2 linked regions of the Mesorhizobium japonicum MAFF 303099 genome follow. The protein of the gene in region 1 interacts with the protein of each later gene in a pairwise test. Links are inferred from orthologs where the notes say so. Each region holds a gene or a part of one and is shown in the gene's direction. Other genes may lie near its edges.

Evidence for each region. Proteins that work in one complex are often made in the same cells at the same time.
Region 2: the proteins of ligA (region 1) and leuS interact in binary tests that used the Escherichia coli proteins (3 or more experiments, as listed by UniProt). The link is inferred for Mesorhizobium japonicum MAFF 303099 from one-to-one orthologs.

What each region holds. Positions count from the first base shown.
Region 1 is NC_002678.2:1,276,112-1,283,786, reverse strand. The notes cover bases 1,969-4,876. They hold ligA (NAD-dependent DNA ligase LigA), read left to right. Parts: upstream 1,969-2,274; coding sequence 2,275-4,479; downstream 4,480-4,876. Other genes in these bases: MAFF_RS07275 (DUF2461 domain-containing protein), read left to right, coding at 4,476-4,876; recN (DNA repair protein RecN), read left to right, coding at 1,969-2,123. In the rest of the region: MAFF_RS07290 (outer membrane protein assembly factor BamD), read left to right, coding at 1-231; more of recN, read left to right, coding at 450-1,968; more of MAFF_RS07275, read left to right, coding at 4,877-5,165; MAFF_RS07270 (AzlC family ABC transporter permease), read left to right, coding at 5,280-6,008; MAFF_RS07265 (AzlD family protein), read left to right, coding at 6,005-6,301; MAFF_RS07260 (aminopeptidase P family protein), read right to left, coding at 6,511-7,675. UniProt on the Escherichia coli protein: DNA ligase that catalyzes the formation of phosphodiester linkages between 5'-phosphoryl and 3'-hydroxyl groups in double-stranded DNA using NAD as a coenzyme and as the energy source for the reaction.
Region 2 is NC_002678.2:3,256,999-3,261,052, reverse strand. The notes cover bases 1-3,173. They hold leuS (leucine--tRNA ligase), read left to right. Parts: upstream 1-345; coding sequence 346-2,973; downstream 2,974-3,173. Other genes in these bases: lptE (LPS assembly lipoprotein LptE), read left to right, coding at 2,960-3,173; MAFF_RS16995 (YggS family pyridoxal phosphate-dependent enzyme), read right to left, coding at 1-189. Also shown: more of lptE, read left to right, coding at 3,174-3,529; MAFF_RS16980 (DNA translocase FtsK), read left to right, coding at 3,786-4,054.

The sequences.
Region 1 (7,675 bases):
TATTCCAACACGCGTCACGTCGAGGAAGCGTTGGCTCGCCTCACCGAAAGCTATTACGCGATGGGGCTGACCTCGGAGGCCCAGACGGCCGCCGCGGTGCTCGGCACCAACTATCCCGACAGCCCGTGGTACAAGGATTCCTACAAGCTCCTGCAGAGCAATGGGCTTTCGCCGCGCGAGAATGCCGGATCGTGGATTTCCAAGGCCGGCAAGCTGATCACCGGCGCCTGATCTGTCAGGCGCAAGCGTGCGTAGCGCGCTTTTCGGATTGATCCGATGCTGAAACAAAAAGATAGTGCGGCGCTGCGACTCCGATCGGTCGCGTGCCGCTCCACGGCGGTTCAGTGGTTTGATTGAAGCGCTGAGCCGTCCTAACTTTTTGTTCTACGCAATTCCCATGGGAAAAACGCTACGCCCTTTTCCTGGAATTGCCTGAGGTCCGGGTTCTGATGCTTTCCAGACTGTCGATCCGCGATATCGTCCTGATCGAGAAGCTGGATATCGACTTCCAGCCGGGCCTTTCCGTGCTGACGGGTGAAACCGGCGCCGGCAAATCCATCCTGCTCGATGCCCTGTCGCTGGCGCTCGGCGCGCGCGGCGACGCTTCTCTGGTGCGCCATGGCGCTGCACAGGGCCAGGTCATTGCCGTGTTCGATGTGCCGCGCAACCATCCGGTGCGGGCGCTGCTCGTCGAAAACGCCATCGAGGACGATGGCGACATCATCCTGCGCCGTGTGCAGACGGCGGACGGCCGTACCCGCGTGTTCGTCAACGACCAGCCGTCCAGCGTGACCCTGATGCGCGATGTCGGGCGCGCTTTGGTCGAGATCCACGGCCAGCACGACGAGCGCGCCTTGGTCGATCCCGGCGCCCACCGCGACGTGCTCGACGCTTTCGGCGGCCATCTCGGCGCGGTTCGCTCGACCGGCGAAGCCTGGCGCCATTGGCGCGCCGGCGAGCAGGAGCTTACACGCCACCGCGCCAAGGTGGCGGCGGCGGCGCGCGAGGCAGATTACCTGCGTGCCGCGGTGACGGAACTGACCAAGCTCGATCCGCAGCCCGGCGAGGAGACGGAACTTGCCGAATTGCGCGCCCATATGATGCGCGCCGAAAAGATCGCTTCCGAAATCCATGACGCCCAGGATGTGCTGTCCGGCCCGTCCTCGCCCTTGCCGCAGCTCGCCAGCCTGCTGAGACGGCTGCAGCGCAAGGCGACGGAGGCGCCCGGCCTGCTCGAGGATGTGGTCAAGTCGCTGGACGAAGCCATGCTGTCGCTCGACGCGGCGCAATCCGGCGTCGAGGCGGCACTTCGCGCCACGGAGTATGACCCGCAGCGGCTGGAGAAGGCGGAAGAGCGGCTGTTTTCGCTGCGCGCGGCCTCTCGCAAGCATAGTGTCGCCGTCGACGATCTGGCGCAATTGCGCGACACGATGGTTGCCGATCTCGCCGATCTCGACGCCGGCGAGGAACGCCTGCACGGGCTGGAAAAGCAGGCCGCCGCGGCACGCGAGGCCTATGACATCGCCGCGGCACAGCTTTCCTCGCTTCGCCACGCGGCGGCGGTCGGCCTGACCAAGGCTGTCATGGCCGAGTTGCCGGCGCTGAAACTCGAACGCGCCGCCTTCATCGTCGAGATGAAGAGCGAAGCCGAGACCCGCATGGAAGAGGGCATCGACCAGATCGAGTTCTGGGTGCGCACCAACCCCGGCACGCGGCCAGGCCCGATGATGAAGGTGGCGTCGGGCGGCGAGCTGTCGCGCTTCCTTTTGGCGCTGAAAGTGGCGCTGGCCGACCGTGGCTCGGCGCCGACGCTGGTTTTCGACGAAATCGACACCGGCGTCGGTGGCGCCGTGGCGGATGCCATCGGCCAAAGGCTGGCGCGTCTGTCGAAGCGCGTGCAGGTACTGTCGGTCACCCATGCGCCGCAAGTTGCGGCGCGCGCGGCGACGCATTTCCTGATCTCAAAATCGGGCAGCACGGACCGTGTGGCGACGGGCATTGCCGAGATGGACAGGCCGGCGCGGCAGGAAGAGATCGCCCGCATGCTGGCCGGGGCCACGATCACCGACGAGGCACGCGCCGCCGCCGAAAGGCTGCTGCGCGAGAACACAAACGCGGCGTAAGGCCATCCAGCGTCATTGACGGGGCAGGATATGGCAGCGAGTCAGGATATGGCTCCATCCTGCTGTTCAGGAATGATCTTTTCCGAAAAGCGGTTCCCACTTTTCGGGATCATGCTCTATTGTGGCGCGCCACCGTTCGGGGAAGAAAAGCATGGCCGAAAAACCTGTCGATTCGCTCAGCGAAAGCGAGGCTGAAGCCGAGCTGAAGCGCCTGGCGGAGGAGATCGCCGGGCACGACCGGCGCTACCATGCCGAGGACGCGCCCACGATCACGGACGCCGAATATGATGCGCTGCGGCGGCGCAACCTTGCCATCGAGGAGCGTTTTCCCGGCCTGGTGCGCGAGGATTCGCCGTCGCGCAGGGTCGGTGCGCCGCCGGCGGAGGGCTTTGCCAAGGTGCGCCATGCCGTGCCGATGCTCAGCCTCGCCAAGGCCTATACCGACGAGGATGTCACCGATTTCATCGAGCGCGGCCGGCGCTTCTTCGACCGCGACAAGGACCTCGATATCGCCTTCACCGCCGAACCGAAGATCGACGGGCTGTCGGCGTCGTTGCGCTATGAGAATGGCGTGTTCGTGCAGGGCGCGACGCGCGGCGACGGCGCCGTCGGTGAGGACATCACCGCCAATCTCCGAACCATCGCCGATATCCCCGCGAAGCTGAAAGGCTCGGGCTGGCCGGATGTCATCGAGATACGCGGCGAGGTCTACATGACCTATGCGGAGTTCGAGGCGCTGAAAGCGCGCTCGGCGGCGGCCGGCGGCCAGGATTACGTCAATCCGCGCAACACGGCGGCCGGCTCGCTGCGCCAGAAGGATGCTTCGGTCACAGCCAGCCGCAATCTCAAATTCTTCGCCTATGCCTGGGGCTTCACGACCGCGGATCCAGCGCCGACCCAGTATGAATCGGTGCAAAAATTCGCGGACTGGGGGTTCAAGATCAGCCCTTTGATGGTGCGGGCGAAGTCGGTCGAGGAACTGGTCGCGCAGTACCATCTGATCGAGGAGCAACGCTCCTCGCTCGGCTATGACATTGATGGTGTCGTCTACAAGGTCGACCAGCTGGAGTTGCAGCGCCGCTGGGGTTTCGTCACCGGTGAACCGCGCTGGGCGGTTGCCCACAAATTCCCGGCCGAACAGGCAATGACGACCGTGCAGAAGATCGACATCCAGGTTGGCCGTACCGGCACGCTGGCGCCGGTCGCAAGGCTTGCGCCCGTCACCGTTGGCGGCGTCGTGGTCGAAAATGTCACGCTGCACAATGAGGACTACATCAAGGGGTTCGACAGCAACGGCCTGCCGATCCGCGACGGCATCGACGTGCGCATCGGCGACACGGTGGTGATCCAGCGGGCGGGAGACGTCATTCCGCAGATCGTCAGTGTCGTCATCGACAAGCGTCCGGCCGATGCCGTGCCTTACGAATTCCCGCACACCTGTCCGGTCTGCGGCTCGCCGGCGACGCGCGAGATCAACGAGAAGACCGGCAAGGAGGATTCCCGCCGACGCTGCACCGGCGAACTGATCTGCGCCGCGCAAGCCGTGGAAAGATTGCGCCATTTCGTCTCGCGCGGGGCGCTCGATATAGAGGGACTGGGCGCCGAAAACATCGACACTTTCTTCAATGCCGGGCTGATCAAGACCGCCGCCGATATTTTTACGCTCAGGGATCGCCGTCCCGCCGTCACCAAGGCGCTGGCCGAGCGACGCGAGGAGCAGGCCAGGCAGCGCGAAGCGGCGTCCGGCAAGACGCGCAAGAACGTGCGCAGTGTCGAGGATCGCAACTATGAAGGCCTCGACAAGCTGTTCGCAGCCATCGATTCGCGCCGCGAACCGGAGCTCGATCGCTTCATCTTCGCGCTCGGCATCCGCCACATCGGCGAGACGACGGCGGCCGTGCTCGCCAAGACCTTTTCCACCATCGAGGAACTGATCCGCGTCGGCAAAGAGACGGCGGCGGCGGAGGATCCGCACACCGTCTTCCCATCGGTCAACGGCATCGGTGACACGGTGATCGATGCGCTGTGCGATTTCTTCGGCAATGAGCGCAATGACGACGTGCTCGACAAGCTGCTCGAGCAGGTCAAGCCCAAGCCCTATATCGTCACCGTCTCGGCCGACAGCGAGGTCGCCGGCAAGACCATCGTCTTCACCGGCACGCTGGAGAAGATGACGCGCTCGGAAGCCAAGGCGATGGCCGAACGTCTCGGCGCAAAGGTCGCCGGCTCGGTTTCGGCCAAGACCGACCTGCTGGTCGCCGGACCCGGCGCCGGCTCCAAGCTCAAGCTTGCCAGCGAACTCGGCGTCGAAGTCATCGACGAGGACACCTGGCTGCAACGGGTCGGCAAGGCGTGATGGCGTTCAAAGGCTTCGGCCCAAAGGCCATTCCGTTCCTGAAGGCGCTGGATTTCCACCAGAGCCGGGAGTGGTTTTTGGAGAATCGCGACCTGTTCGAACAGGAACTGCGCGATCCTCTTGGCGATCTCGTCGACACGCTGACACAGCGCTTTGCAGAGGCAGGGCTCGGTTTGCGCGGTGACCGCAAGAAGTCGCTGTTCCGCATCAATCGCGACGTGCGTTTCGCCAAGGACAAGCGGCCGTACAACCGGCATGTCTCGGCGATCCTGTCTCCCGACGGCAGCAAGGCCGTGCAGGGCGTGTTCTACATCCATATCGGGCTTGAGGGCTGCTTTGCCGGCGTCGCCTGGTGGCAGCCGGAGGCAGCGCTGCTGCTGGCGATGCGGCGCGCCATCGAGACGTGGCCCGACAGGTTTCGCGCCATGGTGAAGGCGCTGAAGAAGAACGGCCTCGAGCTTAGCGCCGAAGACGCCATGAAACGCACGCCGCGGGGCTTCGAGCACGTCACGGACAAGGATCTTGTCGCCGCGATCCGCAACCGGCATTTTGCCGTCCGCCATGTCGTTGATCCGGCCGGCATTCACGGGCCGGAACTGGTCGAGGAACTCGTCGATTTCACCATGCGCGCCAAGCCGCTGCTCGACTGGGGCAGGGCGATCGAGGGTAGAATCGCAAAGGACTGAGTTCCATCTCGAACCCGGCGACGATCATTTCCGCTGATCGTTTGGCTCAAGCGAATTCGTGTGACAAGGCGGGCTGCACTACCTACATCGACGGTTTCGACCCTGGAGCGATCGATGGCGACGGACGTGATTTCCGAGAGCGGCACAAGAAGCGACTTCTGGCAAGGCGTGCGGCTTTCCATGCCTGTCGTCGTGGCGTCGGCGCCGTTCGCGGTGCTGTTCGGGGCGCTTGCCGTCGACAATGGTTTCTCGGTCCTCGAAGCCTTTCTGATGAGCGCGCTGGTCTATGGCGGCGCCAGCCAGATGGTCGGCATCCAGCTGTTCGGCCAGCATGTCGCGCCGTGGCTGATCGTGCTGTCGATCTTCGCCGTCAACTTCCGCCATGTGCTCTATTCCGCCGGCATCGGCCGTCGCATCGCGCACTGGCCTGTCTTCCAGCAAGTGATCGGCTATTTCATCCTCACCGATCCGCAGTTCGCCGTGGCCGAGGCGAGGGCGGCGTCCGGCCAGACGGTCGGCTTCGCCTGGTATCTGGGGCTTGGCTTGCCGGTCTATGTGTTCTGGGTGGTCGAAAGCGCGCTGGGTGCTGTGTTCGGCAAGCTCATCCCCGACACGCATGCGCTGGGCATCGATTTCCTGCTGCCGATCTATTTCCTTGGCCTGGTGATGGGCTTCCGCAAGCGGCCGTTGTGGCTGCCGGTGGTGGTCGCCAGTGCGTGCGCCTCGATCATCGCCTACAAGACGGTCGGCTCGCCCTGGCATGTCTCGATCGGCGCCATTGCCGGTGTGCTGCTCGCCGTCATCCTGCCACCGCACCATAGCGGCGTGGAGACGAGGCCATGAGCACGACTTTCTGGATCATCATCGCCGGCGCGATCGCCACCTATCTCACGCGTATCGGCGGGCATCTGGTCATCTCCCGCTTCGAGAACATCCATCCGCGCGTCGAGGCCGGCCTCAACGCCGTGCCAGCGGCGGTGCTGACGACGCTGGTGGCGCCGGAGCTGCTGAATGCCGGACCGGCGGAATGGGCGGCATTGGTCGTCACGGCCGCGGTTTCGCTGCGCGGCGGGCTGATGTCGATGTTTTTGGCGGGCGCGGCGGTGTTGATCCTGGCGCGGCAGTTCGTGGGGTAGGGCGTGTCGATATTCAGGTGATGACGGCCTGCAAACGGCGGCTTCCTGCGCTTCCTCGTTCTACTGCGTCGCAGTAGAACTGAGCTCACGTACAAAACGTACGCTCCGCTCCGGTTCTCGGAAACCACCTTGTTTGGTTGCCTTGCGCCCGTCTTCGACTCCGGCTCGTCCTGCCCTGAATCTCGATACGCCCCCGGTGCGTCAGAAAATCAAATCTTGGCGTCGTGCGGCAGCGGCGCTGTCGCTTTTTCCAGCCAGGCCAGGGTCTCGCCGTCGAGCATCGGCCCGATCTCGGCCAGCACCCGGGCATGGTAGGTGTCAAGCCAATGCAGCTCCTCGCGCGTCAAGAGGTCTGAACGCACCAGCCTGATGTCGATCGGCGCCAGCGTCAGCGTCTCGAAGCCATGCATGGCGATATCGCCGCCCTCGATCTGTTCGGCCGGCGTCACCAGGATGAGGTTTTCGATGCGGATGCCGTAGGCGCCTTCCTTGTAATAGCCGGGTTCGTTGGACAGCATCATGCCTTCGAGCAGCTTTTCGGTGCCGGTGCGGGCAATGCGCTGCGGACCTTCATGCACGGCGAGATAAGAGCCGACGCCATGGCCGGTGCCGTGGGCGAAGTCGCAGCCATGCTTCCACAGCGCCATGCGGGCGATGGCGTCGATCTCCGAGCCGCGCGTGCCGGCGGGAAAGCGCAGCGTGGAAATGCCGATCATGCCCTTCAGCACCAGCGTGAAGCGTTCGCGCATCTCCTCGGTCGGCTGGCCGATCGGCACGGTGCGGGTGATGTCGGTGGTGCCGTCCTGATACTGCGCGCCGGAATCGAGCAGGAACAGCTCGCCCGCCTGCAGCTTTCGGCTGGTGGCGCGCGACACGCGGTAATGCATGATGGCGCCGTTCGGGCCGGCGCCGGAAATGGTGTCGAAGGACACGTCGCGCAGCGGCATTTGCGTTTCCTCGCCGGTCTGCCGGCGGCTCTCCTCCAGCCTGGTGACGACCGCGATCTCGTCGAGCGAGCCGGGTTTTTGCCGCTCTAGCCAGCACAGAAGCTTGGCCACCGCCGCGCCGTCACGACGGTGCGCGGCGCGCGAGCCGTTGATTTCGGCCTGGTTCTTGGTGGCACGCGGGATGCGGGCCGGATCGGGCGCAGCAACCACCGTGCCGCCATTGTCCTCGACCAGCATGCGCAGCCGGTCGGCCGCCAGCACCGGGTCGAGCGCGATTTTCGCGCCACCCTTGGCAAGCGCTGCGATCGCCGCCTCGAATTCGCCAGGCTCGTGCGGATCGGCAAGTTGGGTGAGATAAGCCGCAACCTGGCGCGAGAATTTGCGGCTGTCCATGAACAACTGGTGCGACCCATCCGCTGCGAGGATG
Region 2 (4,054 bases), 2.0 Mb from region 1 along the record:
TTGCGCTTCCTGCACGCGGTTCTCGCCGAAGACCCGTTGGCCGGCCTCGATCACTGGCCGGATGTCGGCGGCGTCAAAGGTCTTGGAGACGGCCACCAGCGTCACCGCGCCGGCCTCGCGGCGGGCTTCCCGCTCGGCGGCGGCGATCTTCGCCTTGACCGCGAAAAACTGCTGAACGGTGTCACCCATGTGCAAATCCCGCTGTTTTGACCCGCGTTTTTAGCCGCTGCGATGCCCATATGGTTGACGGGTCTGTCAAACCATGGTGAACACCCGGACCACATTCCTTGGACCGCCGGGCCAGTCGCCCGCGGTTCGCGCCTGCTTTTAAGTGAAAAACGTCCCATGGCAACCGAACGATACAATCCGCGCGCGTCAGAACCCAAATGGCAGAAGGCCTGGGCCGAAAAGAAGCTGTTCGAAGCGCGCAATGACGACCCGAAGCCGAAATACTACGTGCTGGAAATGTTCCCGTATCCGTCGGGGCGCATCCATATCGGCCACACCCGCAACTACACGATGGGCGACGTGGTCGCGCGCTACAAGCGGGCCAAGGGGTTCAACGTGCTGCACCCGATGGGCTGGGACGCTTTCGGCATGCCGGCCGAGAACGCGGCGATGCAGAACAAGGTCCATCCCAAGGAATGGACCTACCAGAACATCGCCACCATGCGCGAGCAGCTCAAGGTCATGGGCCTGTCGCTGGACTGGGCGCGCGAATTCGCGACCTGCGACGTCGACTACTACCACCGCCAGCAGATGCTGTTCCTCGATTTCGTCGAGAAGGGGCTGGTGACGCGCAAATCCTCGAAGGTCAACTGGGACCCGGAGGACATGACCGTGCTCGCCAACGAGCAGGTCATCGACGGTCGCGGCTGGCGCTCCGGCGCGCTGGTCGAACAGCGCGAGCTGACGCAGTGGTTCTTCAAGATCACCGACTTTGCGCAGGACCTGCTGGATTCGCTCGAAGGCCTCGACGAATGGCCCGAAAAAGTGAAGCTGATGCAGCAGAACTGGATCGGCCGTTCGGAAGGCCTGCTGATCCGCTGGCCTCTGGCCTCTGACGTTGCCGGCGAACATGAGCTGGAAGTCTACACGACTCGGCCCGATACCATTTTCGGCGCCTCCTTCATGGCTGTCGCCGCCGATCATCCGCTGGCCAAGAAGGCCGCCGAGACCAATCCGGCGCTGGCGAAGTTCATCGACGAAGTCCGCCATATGGGCACTTCGGTGGCCGCACTGGAGACGGCCGAGAAGAAGGGCTTCGACACCGGCATCCGTGTCGTCCATCCCTTCGACGACAGCTGGACGCTGCCTGTCTACGTCGCCAATTTCGTGCTGATGGAATACGGCACCGGCGCCATCTTCGGCTGCCCGTCCGGCGACCAGCGCGACCTCGACTTCGCCAACAAATACGGCTTGCCGGTGATCCCGGTGGTGATGCCGGAGGGCGGCGATGCGAAGTCGTTCCAGATCACGGAAGAAGCGTATGTCGACGACGGCGTGATGATCAATTCGCGCTTCCTCGACGGCATGAAGCCGGACCGCGCCTTCGACGAAGTGGCGAAGCTGCTGGAGCAGAAGACGATCGGCAACCGGCCTATGGCCGAGCGCAAGGTGAATTTCCGCCTGCGCGACTGGGGCATTTCGCGTCAGCGCTACTGGGGCTGCCCGATCCCGATGATCCATTGCGAGGATTGCGGCGTGGTGCCGGTGCCGAAGGCCGACCTGCCGGTCAAGCTGCCCGACGATGTCGATTTCGACCGGCCGGGCAACCCGCTCGACCGGCATCCGACCTGGCGGCATGTAAAGTGCCCGCAATGCGGCAGGGATGCGCGGCGCGAGACCGACACGATGGACACGTTCGTCGATTCGTCCTGGTATTTTGCCCGCTTCACCGCGCCCTGGGCGTATGAGCCGACCGATCCCAGAGCGGCCAACGAATGGCTGCCGGTCGACCAGTATATTGGCGGCATCGAGCACGCGATCCTGCACCTGCTCTATTCGCGCTTCTTCACCCGCGCCATGCGCGCGACCGGGCATGTCGACCTTGCCGAGCCGTTCAAGGGCCTGTTCACGCAAGGCATGGTGGTGCACGAGACCTACCGCGTCGGTGGCGCCTCGAACAATGGCCGCTGGCTGTCGCCGGCTGAGGTCAGGATCGAGGATGCCGAAGGCAAGCGCCGCGCCATCGAGATCGCCACCGGCGAAGAGGCGGCGATCGGCTCGCTCGAAAAGATGTCGAAGTCGAAGAAGAACACGGTCAGCCCGGAAGACATCACCGACGGCTACGGCGCCGACACCGCGCGCTGGCTCATGCTGTCGGATTCGCCGCCCGAGGGCGACGTCGAGTGGACCGACGATGGCGCCGCCGGCGCGCATCGCTTCATGCAGCGCATCTGGCGCCTGGTGTCGACGGCGGCCGAGACGCTGGCAGGCGTCAAGCCTGCCGCGGCTGACTCCGGCGAGGCGGGAGCGGTCCGCAAGGCCACGCACAAGATCCTGAAGGCGGTCGGCGAGGACATCGAGAAGCTCGGCTTCAACCGTGCCATCGCCCGCATCTATGAACTGGCCAATGTGCTGACAACGCCGCTCAACCAGGTAGCGGAAGGCAAGGCCGATCCGGCACTGCAGGGCGCCTGCCGCGAGGCGGTGGAGATCCTGGTGCATCTGATCGCGCCTGTCATGCCGCATCTGGCCGAAGAGTGCTGGGAGACGCTCGGCGGCACCGATCTGGTCGCCGAACGGCCATGGCCGGCCTTCGACCCGGCGCTGGTCGTCGACAACGAAGTGACCTATCCAGTGCAGGTCAACGGCAAGAAGCGGGGGGATTTGACAATTGCCCGCGACGCGGACCAAGGTGCGGTCGAAAAAGCGGTACTGGCTCTCGACTTCGTGCAGAAAGCACTCGAAGGTAAGGCTCCGCGCAAGGTGATCATCGTGCCGCAGAGGATCGTCAATGTCGTTGCCTGATCGGGAAAAGACAGAGCTGAGCCGTCTGCTGCGCCGCGTGGCGCTTGTCGGCTCGCTGGCGCTGGTTTCGGCCTGCACGGTGCACCCGCTCTATTCCAAAGCGCCGTTGTCGACGGGCGCGAGCGCCAATGCCGAGCTGGCGTCGATCGCCATCAAGCCGGTCAGGACGCGTTATGCCCAGCAGGTGCGCAACAATCTGATCTTCGGCTTCGGGCGGGGTGCCGGCGAACCGGCGTCGCCGCTTTATTCGCTTACTCTCAGCGTGACCGAAGCTGTTGTATCCTCGGCCCTCGTGCAGGTCGGCACCGATGAGGACGAGCCGACCGCCGGATCGGTGACGCTGACCGCCAACTATACGCTGACCGATGCGAAAACCGGCGCCGTCATCACCGTCGGCAAGCGCTCGATCACCTCGTCCTTCGACAGGCCGCGCCAGGAATTTGCCTCGTACCGGGCGCAGATCGATGCCGAGAACCGCGCCGCGCGCGAACTGGCCGAGGCGCTGCAGCTGTCCATCGCCCAGGATCTGGTCCGGCACGGGAAGGCGGCCAGCTAGCGCCACCTTCTTTTCAGGGAAAACGCTGCCTCGATCCTGGTGCACGGCCCGCTTCGCGATGGCCGAGCGTTCTCTTTTTAACCCGACGCATGTGCGCGAGCGGATGCTCGTGAGGTGACGATCATCGGCTCGAATCCGGCTCGTGCGCCATCGCCGCGAAAGATATTTTTCGGCCGCTCCAAAAGCGCTGACGGGAAGCAACTGTTAACCACTCGCTCCCTATTGCTCAGCAGACATTTCAGAGTGAGTCTTGAGAATGGAATCCAAGCGTTTTCCTCGGGTCAATTCATTGAAGCCAGCTTCGCCCGATGACCCCGAGGGAAAGCGTTTCAACGGCCCGGGCGGCAAGGCGGGCGGCCAGCAGACCGGCGCGGCCGCGGCCGGCAATTTCCCGCCACCTGTCGATCTCGGCGGCAACGAAAGCCCCGCCTGGCAGGAATATTTCTTCCTGGCGCCCAATGTGCGGTTTACCCGCACCCCGGACTATGAAGCCAGCCCGCGCCATCCGCGCCAGATCACCTCCGA